DNA from 2 places in the Novosphingobium sp. BL-S-21 genome. Region 1 is predicted to be linked to the other one. Evidence: predicted binding sites of a transcription regulator. Region 1 holds the regulator's gene; the other holds the start of a gene.
The links. Region 1 encodes LexA, which represses DNA repair genes until DNA is damaged. Its sites were predicted from a motif close to GTTCCNCNCTTGTTCT; they were not measured.

Region 1 (9,526 bases):
CGCAGACCGCGCAAGTTGGCAAGGACGGCAACCAGGTCGCGGCCGAGCGCAACTTCATCGTCTACGACGTCACCGACATCACGCCTTCCGCGCCGGCTCCCTACAAGGAGATCGTCGGCGACGTGAAGGCCGCCTGGGCGCTCGACAAGGGCGGGGCTGCTGCCAAGGCCGCCGCGCTCCAGATCCAGACGCAGATCCGCCAGGGCAAGACCGTCGAACAGGCCGTTGCCGCTGCAGGCAAGCAGTTGCCCGTCGAGCAGGTCTCGATGTCGCGCGCCACGCTGACTGCAGCGCTGCGCTCGGGCCGCCAGGTGCCGCCGCCGGTCTCGCTGATGTTCCACATGGCCAAGGGCACCGTGAAGGTGCAGTCGGCCGGACAGGATCGCGGCTGGTTCGTCGTCGTCCTCAAGGACGTCGTGCCCGGCAAGGTCGAATCGCCCCAGCTCGTCGAAGGCACCCAGCGCGAGCTGGGCGGCCAGATGGGCCAGGCCTATACCGACGCGCTCGGCAAGGCGATCCGCAAGGAAGTGGGCGTGACCAAGCACGACAAGGCCATCAAGGCCGTGCGCGACCAGCTCGCCGGCACCGCCAGCGCCGAATAAGGCCAATCAGATGAAGACCGGGGTCATGGAACGCGAATCGGATCGCCTTGCGGCATTGGCGCAGCTCTCCAAGGGCAAGCCGGCACTGCTCTGGCGCAAGCTCGTGGCCGATACCGAAACCCCGGTCGCCGTCGCGCTCAAGCTCTTCGAGGAAGGCCGCGGCGACTTTCTGCTCGAATCGGTCGAAGGCGGCGAGACGCGCGGGCGCTACAGCCTGATCGGCCTCGATCCCGACTTGGTGTTCCGCGCCGAAGGCCAGGGCTGCGAGATCAACCGCGACTGGCAGGACGACCGCGAAGCTTTCGCGCCGCTGGCCGGCGAGACGCTGGTGGAGCTGCGTGCGCTGGTCGAAAGCTGCCGCTTCGACGTTCCTGCCGCGCTTCCGCCCGCCCTCGCCTGCCTTGTCGGCTATTTCGGCTACGAGACCATCGGCCTTGTCGAAAAGCTGCCGCGCGCGCCGCAAAGCGCGCTCGCCTTACCCGACATGCTGTTCGTGCGCCCTTCGCTGATACTGGTGTTCGACCGCCTGAGCGACGAACTCTTCTGCGTCGCCCCGCTCTGGCCGGAAGCCGGCACGCCGGAGCGCCTGGTCGAACTGGCCGCCGAGCGCATCGACGAAGCCTTGCGCAAACTGGCCGCACCCGCCCCGGTCCTCCCCAGCGCGAGCGATCTTCCCGAGCCCGTCCAGACCCCGGTCATGTCCGCGTCCGACTACGAAGCCATGGTTCTCAAGGCCAAGGACTACATCGAGGCGGGCGACATCTTCCAGGTCGTGCTGGCGCAGCGTTTCACCTGCGAATTCACCCTGCCTCCGCTGGCGCTCTACCGCTCGCTGCGCCGCGTGAACCCGTCGCCCTTCCTCTATTTCCTCGACATGCCCGGCTTCGCGCTGATCGGCTCGAGCCCGGAAATCCTCGTCCGCGTCCGCGAGGGCGAAGTGACGATCCGTCCCATCGCCGGCACCCGTCCGCGCGGCAAGACGGCCTCGGAAGACAAGGCCAACGAAGTCAGCCTGCTTGCCGATCCCAAGGAAAGGGCCGAGCACCTTATGCTGCTCGACCTCGGCCGCAACGATGTCGGCCGCGTGGCGGCTGCCGGCACCGTCGAAGTGACCGACAGCTACACGATCGAACGCTACAGCCACGTCATGCACATCGTCTCGAACGTGGTGGGCAAGCTCGACACGGCCAGGCACGATGCCATCGACGCCGTCTTCGCAGGCTTCCCGGCAGGCACCGTTTCCGGGGCGCCCAAGGTTCGCGCCTGCGAGGTCATCGCCGAGCTGGAGCCGGAAACGCGCGGCGCCTATGCCGGCGGCGTCGGCTATTTTGCCCCGGACGGTTCGGTCGATTCCTGCATCGTGCTGCGCACCGGCGTGCTGAAAGACGGCATCCTTCACGTTCAGGCCGGCGCCGGCATCGTTGCCGACAGCGTCCCCGCCTACGAGCAGCGCGAGTGCGAGGCCAAGTCCGGCGCGCTCTTTGCCGCGGCCCGCGAAGCGGTTCGCGTCGCCGGTGAACCGGGCTTCGGGCAGTGAGCGGCGTAGAGGCCTTCCCGATCCCGGGGTTTCGGAACCTGGGTCTCCGGAACTTCGGCCTCAAGTCCGGGGCAGCAGCCTGCCGATGGTGACGCGCGCCGGCAGCATTGCCGCCTTCGCGCTCCTCGTCGCCGCCTGCTCATCCGACGCCGCCCCCGAGCGCAAGGTTTCCCCACCGCCTCCGTCCTGTGAAGGCGCGACGTTCGAAGGCGCGAGCTTCACGCATTGCCTGGCCGATCCTGCGCGCCATTCGATCCACATGGTGCTCGGCCCCAAGGGCGCTGCGCCCTATCGCAGCCTGTCGGAACTGGCGGCTAGCCGCCCCTCCGGCCGGCACGCGGTGGCCTTCGCGATGAACGGCGGCATGTTCGACGACAAGGGACAGCCCATCGGTTATTACGTCGAAGAGGGCGAGCGGGGCCACAAGCTCAACACCAACGCGGGCTGGGGCAATTTCCACCTCCAGCCCAACGGCGTGTTTTACGGCGACGCGAAAGGACAATGGGCGATCCGGGCCACGGACGATTTCGCCAGGAGCGTCTCCAACCGGCCCGACTTCGGCACGCAGTCGGGACCGATGCTGGTGATCGGCGGCAAGCTTCACCCCAAGATCGACGCGGACGGCGAATCGAGGAAGCTGCGCAATGCCGTGGGCGTCGACCGGAAAGGCCGCGCGCATTTCGTGATTTCGGATGAACCGGTGTCCTTCGGCAAGCTCGCCCGGCTGTTCCGCGACAAACTCGATTGCCCCAATGCGCTGTTTCTCGACGGCAGCGTATCCTCGCTCTGGGACCCCGAGCACGGGCGCGTGGACGGCGGACCTCCGCTCGGCCCCTTGATCGTCGTCGAGAAAGCGACGAAAGGCGTTAAATGATCCTCGTCATCGACAACTACGACAGCTTCACCTGGAACCTCGTCCATTACGTGATGGAACTTGGCGCCGAAGTCGAAGTCGTCCGTAACGACGCGCTCTCCGCCGCGCAGGCCATCGACAGCGGCGCTCAGGGTTTCTTGCTGTCGCCTGGCCCCTGCACGCCCAACGAGGCAGGCATCAGCCTCGACCTCGTCGGCGCGGCTGCCGATGCCGGAAAGCCCTTGCTCGGCGTCTGTCTGGGCCACCAGTCAATCGGCCAGTACTTCGGCGGCAAAGTGGTTCGCGGCGGGCTGATGCATGGCAAGACCTCGCCGGTGACTCATGACGATACCGGCATTTTCGCAGGCATTACCTCACCTTTCACGGCGACCCGCTATCACTCGCTGATCGTCGAGGACATTCCCGAGGCGCTCAAGGTCAACGCCCGCTCGGACGATGGCCATGTCATGGGCTTCCGCCATGCCGATCTGCCCATCCATGGCGTGCAGTTCCATCCGGAAAGCATCGCCACCGAGCATGGCCATGCGATGCTGGCCAATTACCTGAGGCTCTGCGGCATCGACGCCCGGCTGCCCGCACGGATCGCGGCGTGACCTTGCAGATGACGTTGCCCGACCCGCTCCATCCCATCGAGGAAGCCGAAGCCGAGCACGCTTTCGGGCTGATCCTCGACGGCAAGGTCGATGACGATTCGATCGTCCGCTTCCTCATCGCCCTCACCGAACGGGGCGAGACTTCAGGCGAAATCGCCGGTGCTGCCCGGGCGATGCGCGCGCGCATGATCCCGATCTCGGCGCCCGGCAACGCCATCGACGTCTGCGGCACGGGCGGTGACGGCCATCACACGCTCAATGTCTCGACCGCGGTATCGCTGGTGGTCGCCGCCTGCGGCGTGCCCGTCGCCAAGCACGGCAACCGCGCCGCCAGTTCCAAGGCCGGCGCAGCCGATACGCTCGAAGCGCTGGGGCTCAACCTCGACCGCGCCGCGGAAACGGCTGAGGAAACGCTCGGCGACCTCGGCATCTGCTTCCTCTTCGCTGCCCGGCATCATCCGGCGATGGGGCGGATCATGCCGATCCGCAAGGCCATCGGCCGCCGTACGATCTTCAACCTGATGGGGCCGCTGGCAAACCCTGCAAACGTCACGCGCCAGCTCGTCGGCATTGCGCGACCAGCCTATGTGCCGATCTATGCCGAGGCATTGATGCACCTGGGCAGCACGCATTCTTTCGTCATTTCCGGCGACGAGGGGCTGGACGAACTCAGCCTCGCCGGCGGCAACGAAGTCGCCGAGATCAAGGACGGCGAGCTTTCGATGCGCCGCGTCTCGCCTGAGGATGTAGGGCTGCCCATCTCTCCAGTCGGGGCGATACGCGGCGGCGATGCGGCCCATAATGCCGATGCCCTGCGGCGACTGCTGCTGGGCGAGCATGGCGCCTATCGCGATGCCGTCCTGCTCAATGCCGCGGGCGCCCTCATCGTTGCCGGTGAGGTCGAAACCTGGCGGGAAGGCGTGGAAGAGGCTGCCGAGGCTATCGACAAGGGCTTGGCCAATGCTCTGCTCAATTGCTGGATTTCCGCGCTTCGGGCTTGAGGCGCTGCGTGTTTTCGAGGGTTACCGATGTCCGACAAGCTTACCGAGATCTGCGACACCAAGCGCATCGAAGTGCAGACGCGCAAGGGTTTCGCGACGCTGGATGACCTGGACGCCCGGTCCCGCGAACAGAGCGCACCTCGCGGCTTCGAGGCGGCCCTGCGCCGGAAGGCGAAGACCGAATTCGCCTTGATCGCGGAGATCAAGAAAGCTTCGCCTTCCAAGGGTTTGATCCGGCCTGATTTTCGCCCCACCGAACATGCCATCGCTTATGAGCGCGGCGGTGCGGCCTGCCTCTCGGTGCTGACCGACTCGCCTTACTTCCAGGGCCATGAAGATTTCCTCGTCGAGGCCCGGGCCGCTTGCTCGCTTCCGGTGATCCGCAAGGATTTCATGATCGATCCCTGGCAGGTCGCCGAGGCGCGCTCGATCGGCGCCGACGCGATCCTGATCATCATCGCCGCGCTGGACGACGTGCTTATGGCTGAAATCGAGGCTGCGGCGCGTGAGCGCGGGATGGACTGCCTGGTCGAAGTCCACAACGAAGACGAGATGGAGCGGGCGAGCCGCCTCAAGTCGCGTCTCATTGGCGTGAACAACCGTGATCTCAAGCGGTTCGCGACCGATATTTCGACGACGGAACGCCTTGCCCCGCTGGCACCCGCCGGCACCCTGCTCGTGAGCGAAAGCGGCATCAACACTCACGCCGATCTGCAACGGCTGTCGGCTTGCGGCGCCCGTACTTTCCTCGTTGGCGAGAGCCTGATGCGTCAGGCGGATATCCAAGCGGCAACCCGCCAGCTCCTCTTCGCAGATTGAGGATAGCCCGCGCTTGAGCAAGTCCCTTACTCACATCGATGCGGAAGGCTCGGCCCGCATGGTCGACGTTGGTGCCAAGGCCGCGACCCGCAGGGTCGCCGTGGCGTCCGGGCGGATCACGATGAGCGCCTCGGCCCTGGAAGCGATCCGCGCCGGCAATGCACCGAAAGGCGACGTGCTGGGAACGGCACGCATCGCGGGGATCATGGCCGCCAAGAAGACGGCGGACCTCATCCCGATGTGCCACCCGCTGACGCTGGACGCCGTGAACCTGGATTTCACGTTCGAGGACAGCGCCGTTCTGGCAATGGGCACTGCATCGCTGAGCGGCAAGACCGGGGTGGAAATGGAAGCCATTACAGCGGTTTCCGTGGCTCTGCTGACAATTTACGACATGGCCAAGGCGCTCGACAAGGGCATGGTCATCGGTGACATTCGCCTGATCGAAAAGCGTGGCGGCAAATCGGGCGACTGGAAGATCGAGACATCGTCGCGATGATCCCGCCGATCGCTCTGGAAGAGGCACAGGCCCGACTGCTTGCGCTGGTCGAGCCGCGGCCCGTCGAGCACGTCGACATCGACGGTGCGCTGGGTCGCTATCTCGCGGCTCCGTTGCTGGCACGCCGGGTCCAGCCTGCCGCCGATATCTCCGCCATGGACGGTTATGCCGTCAGCGAAGGGGACTTGTCCGGACCCTGGCAGGTGATCGGTGAAAGCGCGGCAGGGCGGCCTTTCGGTGCAGCCGTCGATCCGGGTCAAGCCGTGCGGATCTCCACCGGCGCCCTGTTGCCCGAAAATGCGCGGGCCGTGATCCTGCAGGAGGATGTCGACCGGGACGGCGATCACCTCGCCCTCACGGGAGAGGCGCCCTCACCAGGCCACAAGCACGTCCGCTTCCGCGGCATGGATTTCGCCGATGGAGCGCCGCTGCTCGCCCCCGGGGCATTGATCGGACCGGCGCAAGCCGGTCTTGCCATTTCGGCGGGCCACCGGCATCTCGCCGTCCGCCGCCGCCCCCGGCTAACCGTGATCGATAGCGGCGATGAATTGTCCGGCGATCCCGAATGCTGCGCAGCCCATCAGATACCCGCCAGCAACGGCGCCATGCTGACCGCTCTTGCGCGTAGCGTTCCCGTCGATGCAAATCGAAATGGACCAATCCCCGACGATCTGGACGCTCTGGTCGCCGCCTTCGATGCGGCCGCCGATGCCGACGTGATCGTGACGAGCGGGGGAGCGTCAGTGGGCGATCACGACCTTCTCCGGCCGGCACTGGAAAAATGGGGCGCCGAAATCGACTTCTGGCGCGTCGCGATCAAACCCGGCAAGCCGCTCATGGTCGCGACACGGCAAACGGCAGGGCGTCGTCAACTGGTGATCGGGCTTCCCGGCAATCCCGTGTCCAGCCTGGTAACCGCATATTTCTTCGTTCTTCCCGTACTGCGCGCATTTCTGGGCGCGGCGCAGCCCTTACCCCGCGCGATTGCCACCCGGCTTTCGGCACCTTTGAGGACGGGAGGGGCGCGCCGCGAATTCCTGCGGGGATCCTGGGATGGTGAGGCGGTCCATGCCCTCTCACTACAGGATAGCGGCGCCTTGTCCTCGCTTGCCGCCAGCAATGTCCTGATCGACCGGTCGGCGCATGCCCTCGCCGCTGATCGCGGTGATCCCGTTCAGGTGTTCTTGCTCCAAAATGGCGGTATTGCTTGACGATACCCTATTCGTTGCATAATTGTTCCCTCATTGTTCGCAGACAAGTTCCCTGAACGACACATCAAGTCAGCCGGGGCCGGTTCGTCGGGCGATTCAGGCCAAGTGCCACAGAACACATGAGGCTAAGCAGATGTTGACGCGCAAGCAGCACGAATTGCTCCGGTTCATTCAGGTCCGGCTTGAAGAGAGCGGCATTTCCCCCAGCTTCGAGGAAATGAAGGAAGCGCTCGATCTCAAGTCGAAGTCGGGCGTCCATCGGTTGATTTCCGCGCTGGAGGAACGTGGCTTCATCCGCCGCCTTCCCAACCGTGCCCGCGCTCTCGAAGTGCTCCGCCAGCCCGAAGACGCCACGAGCAAGCCGGCCAAGGCCGCGGCTGCGGTATCGGCGGCGCGTGGCGGCAACGCCGCACCTTCCCGTCCGGCGGCGGTCGCCAGGCCCGCCAACGACGTGATCGAAATCCCCCTTCATGGTCGTATTGCCGCGGGCGTGCCGATCGAGGCCCTGGAAGGCCAGTCTTCGCTCCCGGTGCCTGCGGCCCTGCTCGGTGCAGGCGATCACTATGCACTGGAAGTCTCAGGCGACTCGATGGTCGATGCCGGCATTCTCGACGGGGATTTCGCACTCGTAAAGCGGACCACCACGGCCAGGGATGGCGAGATCGTCGTCGCCCTTGTCCGGGGTGAGGAAGCGACGCTCAAGTATCTGCGCCGGGAAGATGGCATGGTGCGCCTCGATCCCGCGAACGCCGCTTACGAACCGCAGATCTACGGACCTGACGAAGTAGAAGTCCAGGGCAAGCTGGCAGGCCTGCTGCGCCGCTATCATTGATCCGTCTCAGGAGGGCGCCCTGTTCGCCCTCCTCAGGCCAGCGGTCGCTAATACCATCCCTTGCGTTCGATCATGGTCGGCGCAGCGGGCTTCCACCAGCCATGATTTCCTTGCCCCTCCGCCACGGTCGTCACACTGCGGCTTGCAAGATCGATAGTCAGCCCGCCCGTTCGATCCAGCATCTGGCGATCAACTTTGAGCCACTTCGGCAGGCAGGTCCTCGGCAAGCGGCGTTCGGCGATCACCACGTCGGCCCACCTGCACGCCTCGGCCAGTTGCATCTCGGGGACGATGGCCCTCCCCCGCGCGATCAACACATGCCGAGCCTCTTCGCCGTGACGTAGCTCGACGGCGCAGAAGTCCGCGTTGCATCGCGTTCCGGGCGCCGTCTGCGCATTGACCGGGACCTCTCGCGTCCCGGCAACTTCCATGAGGTTGTCCAGGGCGTAGTCGCCGGAACCGGTGCGAAGCATCACGAGCCGATGGCTCTCGGGATCGATCCAGCCCACATGGCGGCCATCGCCCGAAACCATGATGTCCGGAACCGGAATGAGCATCAAGCCGAAGAAACCGGCAGCTATAGGCAAAATCCCCCATAGCCGGATGCGACCGTCCCAAAGGCCCAGCCAGAGGCCTCCAACGACAAACAACGAAAAATGCCACCCACTCATCGTGGGCATCACCCGAACGGCTCCCGGTTCCGCGGCTATGAAGCGGGCGATGGCCAACAGGGCGTCGATAGCGTGGTTCGCCAGCCACCACACCGGACCTCCAAGCCCAACCACATCGAGCAGCAGCGCCAGGGCGACGAAAGGCATGATGACCAGCGTCGTCAAAGGGATCGCGATCACATTGGCGACAGAACCGTAGAGGCCGGCACGATGGAAATGGAACAGGGCGATGGGCATCAACGCCAATTCGATCGCTATGCCGGTGATCAGGATCATCGTGAGGTTGCGCATGGCCTTGAACGGCCAGGCCTCTTCCCGGGGTGCCAACCAGCGCTTCAGCGGCTCTGCATTGCCGAGTGCCACCAAAACCATCACCGCCGCGAAGCTCATCTGGAAGCTGGGACCAACGACCGACTCGGGCCAGATGACCAGCACGATGACAGCCGCCACCGCCAGCAAGCGCATGGACAGCGCTTCACGGCCCCATGCCATGGCAGCGAGAACGAGCAGAGCGCCCAGGAAAGCCCGCATGGTAGGCACCTGCGAGCCGCTTAGCAGCGTGTAACCCAGCCCCGCGGCCGCACCGCATGTTGCGGCCAATATCGGCAGGCGGACCCTCAGGGCCAGTGCCGGGAAAAGGGCCAGAAGGCGCAATACGACGAAATAGACGCAGCCGATCACGGCACTCACGTGAAGTCCGCTGATCGACAGAAGGTGAGCCAGGCCCGCATCGCGCATGGCCTGGGCATCACCCTGGCCGATCGCGCCCATGTCTCCGGTCGTCAGCGCTGCCGCGATACCGCCCGGCGACCCCGCGAGATGCGTCGTTATATGACGGGACAACGCGGCACGCTGGTCGGCGAGCCAATCGCCTCCACGCCCGAGCG
Region 2 (9,526 bases), on a different replicon from region 1:
AGCTTCCGAAATTTTGTTCGCCAGCATTCGCTGCAGTAGAAACGGCCCTGCGCCTTTGTGAAGGTGGAATCCCAACCCTTGCGCTCAAAGAGATACCACAGCGCATGGGGATCGAAGACGGCCGACCGCCCGCACGCGCACGTCACCTTAATCTGGTAATGCCAGGCTGCGGCTTCGAACAGCCGGGTCGGGATCCTCAGTCCGTCAGAGTAGCGCACTTCATCAGCTGCGCGCCGACTGCTTCGCGAGAACAGCGGCGCAGGCGAGGGCGCCCGTCATGTAAGGCCCGTCGTCCTGTTCGCCTGATCTTATCTGTCGCAGGAACTCCCGATTATCGAGGCCGCGCGTCTCCAGCGCTGTCGCCACCGCGTGGCGGATTTCCTTTATATGTTCCATCTTTTGATCCTCCGGGGTGCTCTGCACACATCGACTCATGGTGAGAACATATAGAGAACATGCTAGAGTCGCGCTACCGATTCGACAGCGAGGATTGCCATGGAACAGCTGCCCACCACATCGACACTCGACGACTTGCGCCGCGAAGTCAGCAGAATAGCCGGAGGCGGTGGCTCGTTTCAGGATATCAGCAAAGGCCCCGATTTTCGGGCTTTCGTGCCCGCAGCCCCCGACCCGCGTCTTCGCCCCGCCGGGCGAACGGCTGCGCCTGCCGAGCGCGGAGCATTTGGCCGCTGGCTACTCACGCAGACCGGGCGCGGTGGTCTGGTCGGCGAACTGGCGAAGTGCGCCGTGGCGGATCGCGGCTTTCCGAAGGACGGCGATCCCGAGGCGGTACGGCAGCGGCTTCGCGTCGGCCAGGCAGAAGGCGACATGTTCGAGGCGGTCGATGAGGCCGAACTCGACTGGCTGAGCTATTGAGGCCGGGCCGTAATTTTAATCCGGCGCGGATCTCTCCCGCATTGCATCCGGCTTTTCCGTCTAGGATCATTCGTTGATGCTGAAGCAGGCCGAGATGATCATAGTAGCGTTGCTGATGGCGGTGGCGTTTTTGGCGCAGGTGGTGGGCTGGTCCGCTTGAACCATGGCTCGCTCGTGCGATCAACGATCAGCGGCGCGTCATAGACGCGGCAGAGCGCGAAGGCTTCGTCAGGATCGCCGTTGGTCCAGCGGTCCCAATGCTCCTGGACAAGGACCGTCGGCATGCGATCGTGGACGTCGGCCATCTGCTCGCACCCGTTTACCATGACCATCGAGTAACAGTCGCCCCACTCAGCCGTCGGCCGCCAGACACCTGCGACCGCGAACACGCCCTGATCGGGGAGGGAGTACCATGTGCGTGTCATGGCGCCCTTGGCGCCCTCGGCTTCCGCCCAGGCTGTGACGGGGATCAGGCACCGCCGTTTGCGGAAGCTGTCCACCCAGAAGCCGGTGTGCATCTTGTCCTCCCGCGTGTTGTTGACGGGCTTGGGCTTGAGCGGCGCGCCGGTCTTCTTGCTCTTGAGGACGAGGGGAAAGCCCCAGTTCATCGCGCGGACCGCGCCGTCTGCGACCACGAGGCCGGGATAGCCGGGGTAGATCTCGGCCGCGAAGTTTGGCGCGGCGTTCGATGTCGCTCGGAACAACCCTGCGACGGCGGCGGCGGGCGCTGTCATCCGATAGAGATTGCACATGCGCTGATCCTGCGCCTCGCCTGTCGCGCGGTCAATCCGATGGGAGAGGGGGCGTCTTGTCAATCGACTAACAATATTGCGTGACCGCGACACGACGCGGCACCCTTTCAGACCGCTCTTGATCCTCCGCCTTGCCCGCCCACTTTTCGTCTTGGTCTCGATGCACATCGGCGGCACCGGATATATGGCTGGCTTCCTAGGTTCGGTTGGGATGACGGACCGTATCGCCGGTTGGGCCCCCTGATTATGCCGTCATTAGTGATTTCCGCTTCGCAATTTCCGCACCTGTCGCTCATGTAGCCCCCTGATCTTTCGATTAAGGGTTATGTCGCGGGTGGCGGCGGCATGCAGAGAGGGCGCTCCTTGTTCTATATGTGATCCATTCTCTTTGGATAAAAGGGATCCACCTTCAGCACCTATCGCATGCCATCTTGAGGGCGCCTGCCTGGGCGCGTGTCGGCATGACCATGCGTGACGAGCGGATGCGACCAAAAGCCGCTGCAGAACTTGCGCTATAGATCATCGAGCGGCTTGCCGACTATTCGCCATTCCGGACCCGATCAGTGGACGCTCTTCCCCTGTGCGTCTCCGTTTTCGGTCCGGGCGGCGAATGGAAGATATTTGCGATACCCTTTGGGATTGGCGATCAGGCGGCGCGCGCGGAAACCGATGCCTGTACGTCCAGACCTTTGCGACGCGGCGTCCAAATTTTCTCCGGACCTATAGGGTCTCCAGCGCCCGATCGCATTGTCATCATCCGCGAAGAGTCAAGGGACGCCCGCTCAATCCAGTGCTCGTTCCTACCGTCTGAACGGCGATACCTGGGAGGTCCTTCTGGTGACGTCTCAGTGCAAGGGGAGATGGATCCTTCCAGAGTGCCAGATAGAGCCGGGCGAAACAGCCTCGCAGCGTGCCGCAACCGAGACCTTCGAGGAACCCGGCGTCCGTGGGACCGTGTCGAGCCAGCCGCTTGCGACTTCTGCCCTGATGTATCCCAGCCGCGCCAAGGTCTATGCCTTGATAGTGAAGGCGGAGTGGGACAGCTGGCCGGAAATGAACGTGCGCGAGCGGGCGTGGCTTTCCCTGTACAAAGCGCACACTTTCTTCGAGACAAAGGCCTCCAACGGGCTCTGAAGGCATTCGCGGGGCAGCGCAACTGGGCGAAGGTTCAGCAAGACAGGGGTTCGTTGCGCCTCCGGTGTAACGCTATTTTCCGACACAGACCGGGGCGGCAAACACTGCCGGGGCGCCTCACGCCGACTGCGTGACCGCGCTCTATGCCAACGCGCTGAAGGGCTGATCGCCCTCGTTTCCGCGCGCAGGGCACCGAGCCCCTCGCAAGCTTGAGGGTCTCGGCCTTCGGTTTCGATCGCTGGCGCAAGGGGAAGTGGCGGTCGGCGGGGCATACCCCGCCTCGATGTTGACGCGCGCAGGCTGCGCCCGCGCGCGGCATCAGTTGTGAGCCTCTCCCGATCAAAGTCGGGGTGCGGGCTCGACAACCGTCTGGGCCCGCCATCGGCCCCTGCAAGCCGCTCCTTCGTCGCGGCTCCTCCACATCCGTTCCGGCCTTTCAGGTGCAGGCGCCGCTTGATGCGGGCCCTGTCGGTCGTCCGGGCCGCCCACCCCCCGCCTTTTCGGGGGAGGCCCATGATGGGTTTTGCGGGCAGTGCAGGAGGTAAGACATGCGCAGCAATCCCAAGGTCCCGCAATGCGCGAGGCCCCAATCGGATCAGGACGGGAAGGCCAATGCATCAGGCAGGGCCTCGCTCTACGACGAGGTCACGGCCCGGATCATGGCCGAGCTTGAAGCGGGGCGGGTGCCATGGGTGCAGCCGTGGAGCAATGAAGTCGCCGGAGGAAGTCCTCCCGTCGCGGGACTTCCCGTCAATGCGCTGACCCGGCGTGCCTATTCCGGAATTAACGTGCTTATTCTTTGGGGATCGGTGATCGCGGGCGGCTGGGCCTCTCAAAGTTGGCTGACCTTCAAGCAGGCGCTGGCCGCTGGTGGCAATGTCCGCAAAGGCGAGCATGGGACGCAAGTGGTCTATGCCGACCGCTTCACGCCTGAGGCGGAAAAGGTACGGGCGAGGGAAAGCGGCACTGATGCCCGTTCAATTGCATTCCTCAAACGCTTCACGGTTTTCAATGTGGCCCAGTGCGAAGGCCTGCCGGACGATTTTCTTGGTTCGCCGATTGCCTTGCCCGAGCGCGAAATCGTGCCGGTGGCAGAAGCCGTCATTGCCGCAAGCGGAATCGAATTTCGCGTCGGCGGGACGAAAGCGTTCTATTCGCCCGGTCAGGACTTCATCCAAGTTCCGCCGCAGCAGGCGTTCCACGATCAGGTGAACTTCTATCGGACGGCGCTGCACGAACTGACCCACGGAGCCGGCCATAGTTCCCGTCTCAATCGTAATCTGACAGGTGCCTTCGGTTCAAAGGACTACGCCCGTGAGGAAATGGTCGCTGAGATGGGTTCGGCTTTCCTGTGCGCTTCGCTCGGGATCGTACCAACGGTTCGCCATGCAGACTATATCGGGGCATGGCTCGAGGTGCTGCGTGAGGACAACCGCGCCATCTTCCGCGCGGCCAGCATGGCGAGCAAAGCGGCGGAATGGCTCCTTACCCGCTACGAGGCATCGCTTCCCGATAGGGGGCGGATTCCCTTTGGCGAGGAAATGGACAGCGCCGACCTGCCTGCAAAAGAGGGGAGGGCCGAGGCATGACCACCCTCATCCGCGCCGCGACACGCGCCATGCTCAGTGCCAACTTCGAGCATTGCATGGCCAATCCGAAGTTCGATCCGCTCCCGCTGGTGCGCCTGTTCAATCCGATGGGCCGGGCGGTCTGGCTGATTACCGAACTCTATGCCGACAACGATACCCTTTATGGACTGGCCGACCTTGGCTTTGGCAGTCCGGAATTGGGCATCTGCTCGCTTCGCGAAATCGAGGCGATCCGCTTGCCCATGGGGCTCGCCATCGAGCGCGATACCGGCTTCTCCACCCGGCACCGCTTGTCGGTCTGGGCCGAGGCATCGCGCCTTGCGGGATCGATCCGGGATGCCGCTCTGTTGCTGGACCGACTCACGCGTGAGGACCCGGCTGCCATCAGGCTTTCGCCCCGCTGAGGGGGAAGACGCTGGCGGGCGTCTCCCGCCGATCTAAGCCGGTCCGCCCGACCATTCCACCTGAAGGACGGACCGGCACTCACATATGGAGTGCCACCATGAGACTCGAGTTTATTGCACTTGGCAACCTTGCCGTCAGCAAATCCAACATGCGCTACGCGCGCAAGGCCCCAGACGTGTCCGACATCCTGCCGACCGTGAGGGCGCGCGGCGTCCTGCAGCCCGTTCTCGTTCGGCCGGGCTGTGAAGCCGGCCATTACGAGATCGTCGCCGGATGCCGCCGGTTTCATGCCGCGCAGCTAGTCGCAGCCGAAAGGCTCGCGGCCTGCGCTGCGGCCGGGGAGCCGGAGCACGAGGCGAGGCTGCTGCCCTGTGCGATTTTGGACGATGCCGACGATGCGAGCGCGGTCGAGGCCTCGCTGATCGAGAACATCGCCCGGCTAGATCCCGATGAAGTCTCACGCTGGACCTGCTTCACGCGGTTGGTGAGGGAAGGGCGCAGCATTGCGGAGATCGGCCAGACCTTCGGCCTCCCCGATCTGGCGGTGAAGCGCATTCTCGCACTCGGCAATCTCCTCCCGCGTATTCGGGAGATGTACCGCGCCGAGGAAATCGACGCAGCGACCGTGCGTCACCTCACGTTGGCTTCGAAGGCGCAGCAGAAGACATGGCTTGCCATCGCCGACGATCCCGATGCCTATGCTCCTCGCGGCTTCCAGCTGAAAGCATTCCTCTTCGGGGACGATGCCTATTTCGTTGATACAGGAGCATTCTGGGACCTCCAGAACGCCGCCATCGAAGCGAAGCGGCTGGCCTACCTCGAGGCTGGCTGGGCAGATGCTGTGGTGCTTCCTCCCGAAAGCCACTTCCATTCGTGGGAGTATGAGAAGACCGCCAAGCGCAGGGGCGGGCGGGTCTATCTCGACGTGCGCGCCAATGGCGAAGTCGTGATTCATGAGGGGTATCTCTCGCGCAAGGAGGCCGTGCGGCTTGCCAAGGCCAGCTTGGAAAATGGAGGCGCCGGGAATGACGAAGGTGCGGCTGCCACGGCGGCGCGTCCCGAACTGACTTCGATCACCCAGACTTATATCGACCTGCACCGCCACGCCGCCGTGCGCGCCGAACTGCTGGGCCGTCCGGGCCTTGCCCTCCGCCTCATGGTCGCCCACGCCATCGCCGGATCGCCGCTTTGGCGGATCGTTTCTGAACCGCAGGCGGTGAAAAGCGACGCGGTCAGGGAAAGCGTTGAGACCTCGCGGGCAGAAGCGGTGTTCGATACCGCGCGCCGCAGCGTCCTCGCCTTGCTGAACCTGCCCGACGACGAGCCGACTGTAATTGGCGGGGGTGTGACCGGTGGAACCTGCTACGGCATGCGCGGATCGCCGCGGGATTTGTGCCGCCTGTTTGCACGGCTCATCGAGCTTCCCGACGAGATGGTCATGGAAATCCTGACCGTGGTCATGGGCGAAAGCCTTGCGGCGGGAAGTGCGGCGGTGGAAGTGGTCGGCATGGAGATGACTGTCCCGATGGCGGGGTGGTGGCAGGTGGATGCGGCCTTCCTCGATACGCTGCGCGACCGTGAAGTCCTGCTCGCGATGGTGGGAGAAGTTGCGGGCGAAGTTGTTGCGAGCGCGAACGGCAGGGAGAAGGGCAAGACCTTGAAAGGCATCATCCGCGACCACCTTGCAGGCACAGACGGACGCGTGACGCGCGAAGGCTGGGTGCCGCGCTGGATGGCGTTTCCGCCCTCTCAATACACCGAGCGGGGCGGCGTTGGCACGGTGGACGCGCATCGCCGGGCGTTCGAGGTGTCCGACCCAGATTTCGGCGAGGATGAATTTCATTCGGGCGAGCACGGCTCCGGCATTGCCGATAGCAATGAGCGTGACGGGGAGAGGGAGGGCGATGGCTCCCGGCTAGCTGCCTGACGAAATGGGCCAGAGGCGGACCGTTCCGCCTCCGGCCGATCTTGTTCCGGCCATGGAAAATTTCGGCGGCGAGGCCGCGCCCTGGCAGGCGCGGCCTCGCCGCTGATAGCAAAAGTTCATTGCCGTCGGGCCCCGCCGATGGCACCCATGGAAAGCAATGACCGAAGTTAAAACAAGCGCACTTCAAGCCATCGAAAAACTGGTTTCGCGTCTCGCTCCGGAGCCTGTCTGCAATGATTGTATCGCCCAGACGCTGGGTCTGTCGCCGCTCGATCATGTGGAACAGGTGGCCCGCGAACTGGTCGGAGCCAATCGCTTCGAGCGCAGTAAAGGCGCGTGCAGCCTCTGCGGCGAAACGCGCCTCGTCACCCGCCGGCACTGACGCAAGGCAACAGGCGCTCGGTCTGGGCAGCGATGCGAAAAGCGGATCGCCCCGTCAGGCCAACAGTTGATCGAAAGCCTGTTTTGCCGGAGCCGCAGCGTGGCTAGCGGCGCGGATGCGATCGGGGCCTCCTTTTTGCCCGGATCGCGACAAACCGTAAGGGGGACCGCCCCAATGCCCCCCGGGGCGGTCTTTCCTGTAATGGCAGCGCTCGCCGGTCTCGCGTATCAGGCCGTTTGAAAACGCATTGATGTCGGTTTCTCGCCCGGGTTCGATCCATGCTGGATGGTGCAAAGCCTGCGAGTTCCCTGCCACAGTTCGGCTGCACGCCCGGCCCTCACATCGCTCGCCTTCCGGTGGGCGGTTACCAGCGCTTCGGCGGCGTCTTCGGCATCGAAGTCGAGACGCAAGGCGCCCGCATTCCCGTCGCCCGGGAACTTCAAGGTATAGATGTCCACTTCAGGCTCCTCCAGCCGCTTGCGTCGTGTTTCCCGACCTGGTCGCGCCCGCGCCGAATAGCATTGTTCTGTGTCAACTTCGCTATACCCAATTCGGGTGAGGCTGGCGGGCTCTGCTTCGCGTCCTGCGTTGCTCCAACCTGGCGCCGTCTTGCCGTCGCTTGTCGCGCTCCACGCTGCGGCGTCATGAAGCCGCAGGCCGCGGGCGCCCCCTTCACCTCTCCCGAATGAACCGGCCCGGCATTGCGGATGGATGCCCGACCGAAACCGCAGGGACTGGCTATCAGTCGGCCGGATCCCGACCTGGCTGCTCCGCAGGCCCCGTCGTCCTCGCCCGGTTCGCGTGCCCTGAAGACGGGCTGCGCGCGGGGAGCGTAATTCGCGTCCGCCACGAGGCTGAGCGACAGGCAGCTGTGTCCTGGTGCTATCCCGTGGGCGCAATCACCCGCCGCCGACCTCGACGCTGCCCGAACGAATACGATAGGTCCGTGCCCCGCCAGGCCTTGCGCGGGTTGAAGATAATTGATCGCCGCAAAATCGCCGGCCGCAAGCCGGCCGAAGCTGACTGGCCGCGCGCAAGAGATTTATCCGATTGCCGGCATCCTTTGGTGCTCCCGAGCCCGGGCGCCCGCACCCATTCCCGGATCCGAAAGGCAATGACCTGGAAGCGGTCGCGGTCCCGTCGAAACCATCGCCCGGCAACTTATTTCCCCGACCGCGGTGCGGTCTCCTCGCGGCCGCTTCGCTCGCAAATAAGCCGCCGGCTCCGGTCCTTCGCTGCGCTTCGCCCCAAGGGTTCGCGGGCCCTGGCGAGCCGTTCCTCTCGGTCTGCCATCGTCCGGGAAATCGGTCCGGGACGACCCAGTCAGGAGACGAACAATGCCAGCAATCGGATATGTCACGCGCGACGGCCACAGCTTCAAGGGCCAGCTTCGCACCCTCTCGATCCGCGCCGAGATCGAGATCAGCCCCAACCCGCGCAAGACCAGCGACGCCCAGCCCGACTACCGGGTTTCCTCAGGCGGGGTCGAGGTCGGGGCCGGGTGGCTGCGCCGCAGCGAAAGCTCAGGCAACGACTACGTGTCGCTAAGCCTGGCGGCCCCGGAATTCGGTCCCCGACGGCTCTACGCCAATCTCGGGCGAGCCGCAGGCCGGGACGACGAGGACACCTTCGCGATCATCTGGAATCCGGCCGACTGATAGGCCAGTCCCCGCGCCGATCCGGCGCGGGGATTTCTTCCCTTCGGGCCCAACACAAGTGTTGTTCTCTCCCAGAACTCGTCTAGAATCAGGTGATTATGAAGACGGATCTAGGCCATCTCCCGGAAGCAAAGCGCGCAGACCTGAAGCGTGTGGTGGAGATCGTCTTCCATGAATTCGAGGACGTACTCGCACTGGCGACCCAAGGCTGGAAGAAGCAGGGTCGGATCACGAAAGTGATCCTCTACGGTTCGTACGCGCGAGGCGATTGGGTCGCAGATCCAGTCGGCCGGTATTATTCCGATTACGACATTCTCGTCGTGGTCAGCGACGAGCGCCTCGCCGATGAAGCCGAGTATTGGGGCAAGACCAAGGACCACCTCAATCGCGCATACGACATTACCAAAGTGATCTCCGCACCTGTCGGGCTCACCGTCCATTCGATGGCGGACGCTAACTTCCAGCTCGCGCGCGGACGGCCGTTCTTCGTCGACATCGTGCGCGAGGGCATCGTGCTGTACGAACTGGAAGCCCAGCAGTTCGAAATGCCCAAGCCCCTTGATACAGGTCTTGCCCATATCGAGGCGGAGAATCACTTCAAGAAGTGGTTCATAAGTGCGAGCGACTTTCTTACGACATCAAAGTTTTCGATTTCGAAAGGGATGAATAATCAGGCTGCATTTTTGCTCCACCAAGCAACAGAAAACTTCTACCATACCGTTCTGTTAGTCCTGAAACTCTACAGTCCTAAGTCGCATAACTTGAAGTTTCTGCGCGGCCGCGCCGAAGACATTGCCCGCGAT

Region 2: a site for LexA is predicted at 1,983-1,998, ahead of ACZ1J6_RS23505 (DUF6771 family protein). Genes of this name have one in related genera too.

What each region holds. Positions count from the first base shown of each region.
Region 1 covers NZ_CM145496.1:494,240-503,765, reverse strand. Annotated here, with positions in the region: gene ACZ1J6_RS10770 (peptidylprolyl isomerase) at 1-602, shown strand, start outside; gene trpE (anthranilate synthase component I) at 628-2,139, shown strand; gene ACZ1J6_RS10760 (phosphodiester glycosidase family protein) at 2,225-3,013, shown strand; gene ACZ1J6_RS10755 (anthranilate synthase component II) at 3,010-3,606, shown strand; gene trpD (anthranilate phosphoribosyltransferase) at 3,615-4,607, shown strand; gene trpC (indole-3-glycerol phosphate synthase TrpC) at 4,635-5,426, shown strand; gene moaC (cyclic pyranopterin monophosphate synthase MoaC) at 5,440-5,925, shown strand; gene ACZ1J6_RS10735 (molybdopterin molybdotransferase MoeA) at 5,922-7,136, shown strand; gene lexA (transcriptional repressor LexA) at 7,270-7,968, shown strand; gene ACZ1J6_RS10725 (ComEC/Rec2 family competence protein) at 8,016-9,526, opposite strand, start outside.
Region 2 covers NZ_JBVFVP010000003.1:238,280-247,805, forward strand. Annotated here, with positions in the region: gene ACZ1J6_RS23485 (hypothetical protein) at 1-218, opposite strand, end outside; gene ACZ1J6_RS23490 (hypothetical protein) at 223-396, opposite strand; gene ACZ1J6_RS23495 (hypothetical protein) at 496-876, shown strand; gene ACZ1J6_RS23500 (SOS response-associated peptidase) at 975-1,628, opposite strand; gene ACZ1J6_RS23505 (DUF6771 family protein) at 2,003-2,146, shown strand; gene ACZ1J6_RS23510 (hypothetical protein) at 2,616-2,762, shown strand; gene ACZ1J6_RS23515 (ArdC family protein) at 3,311-4,351, shown strand; gene ACZ1J6_RS23520 (DUF2958 domain-containing protein) at 4,348-4,755, shown strand; gene ACZ1J6_RS23525 (ParB/RepB/Spo0J family partition protein) at 4,854-6,683, shown strand; gene ACZ1J6_RS23530 (hypothetical protein) at 6,841-7,065, shown strand; gene ACZ1J6_RS23535 (hypothetical protein) at 7,293-7,523, opposite strand; gene ACZ1J6_RS23540 (DUF736 domain-containing protein) at 8,403-8,723, shown strand; gene ACZ1J6_RS23545 (HEPN domain-containing protein) at 8,822-9,526, shown strand, end outside.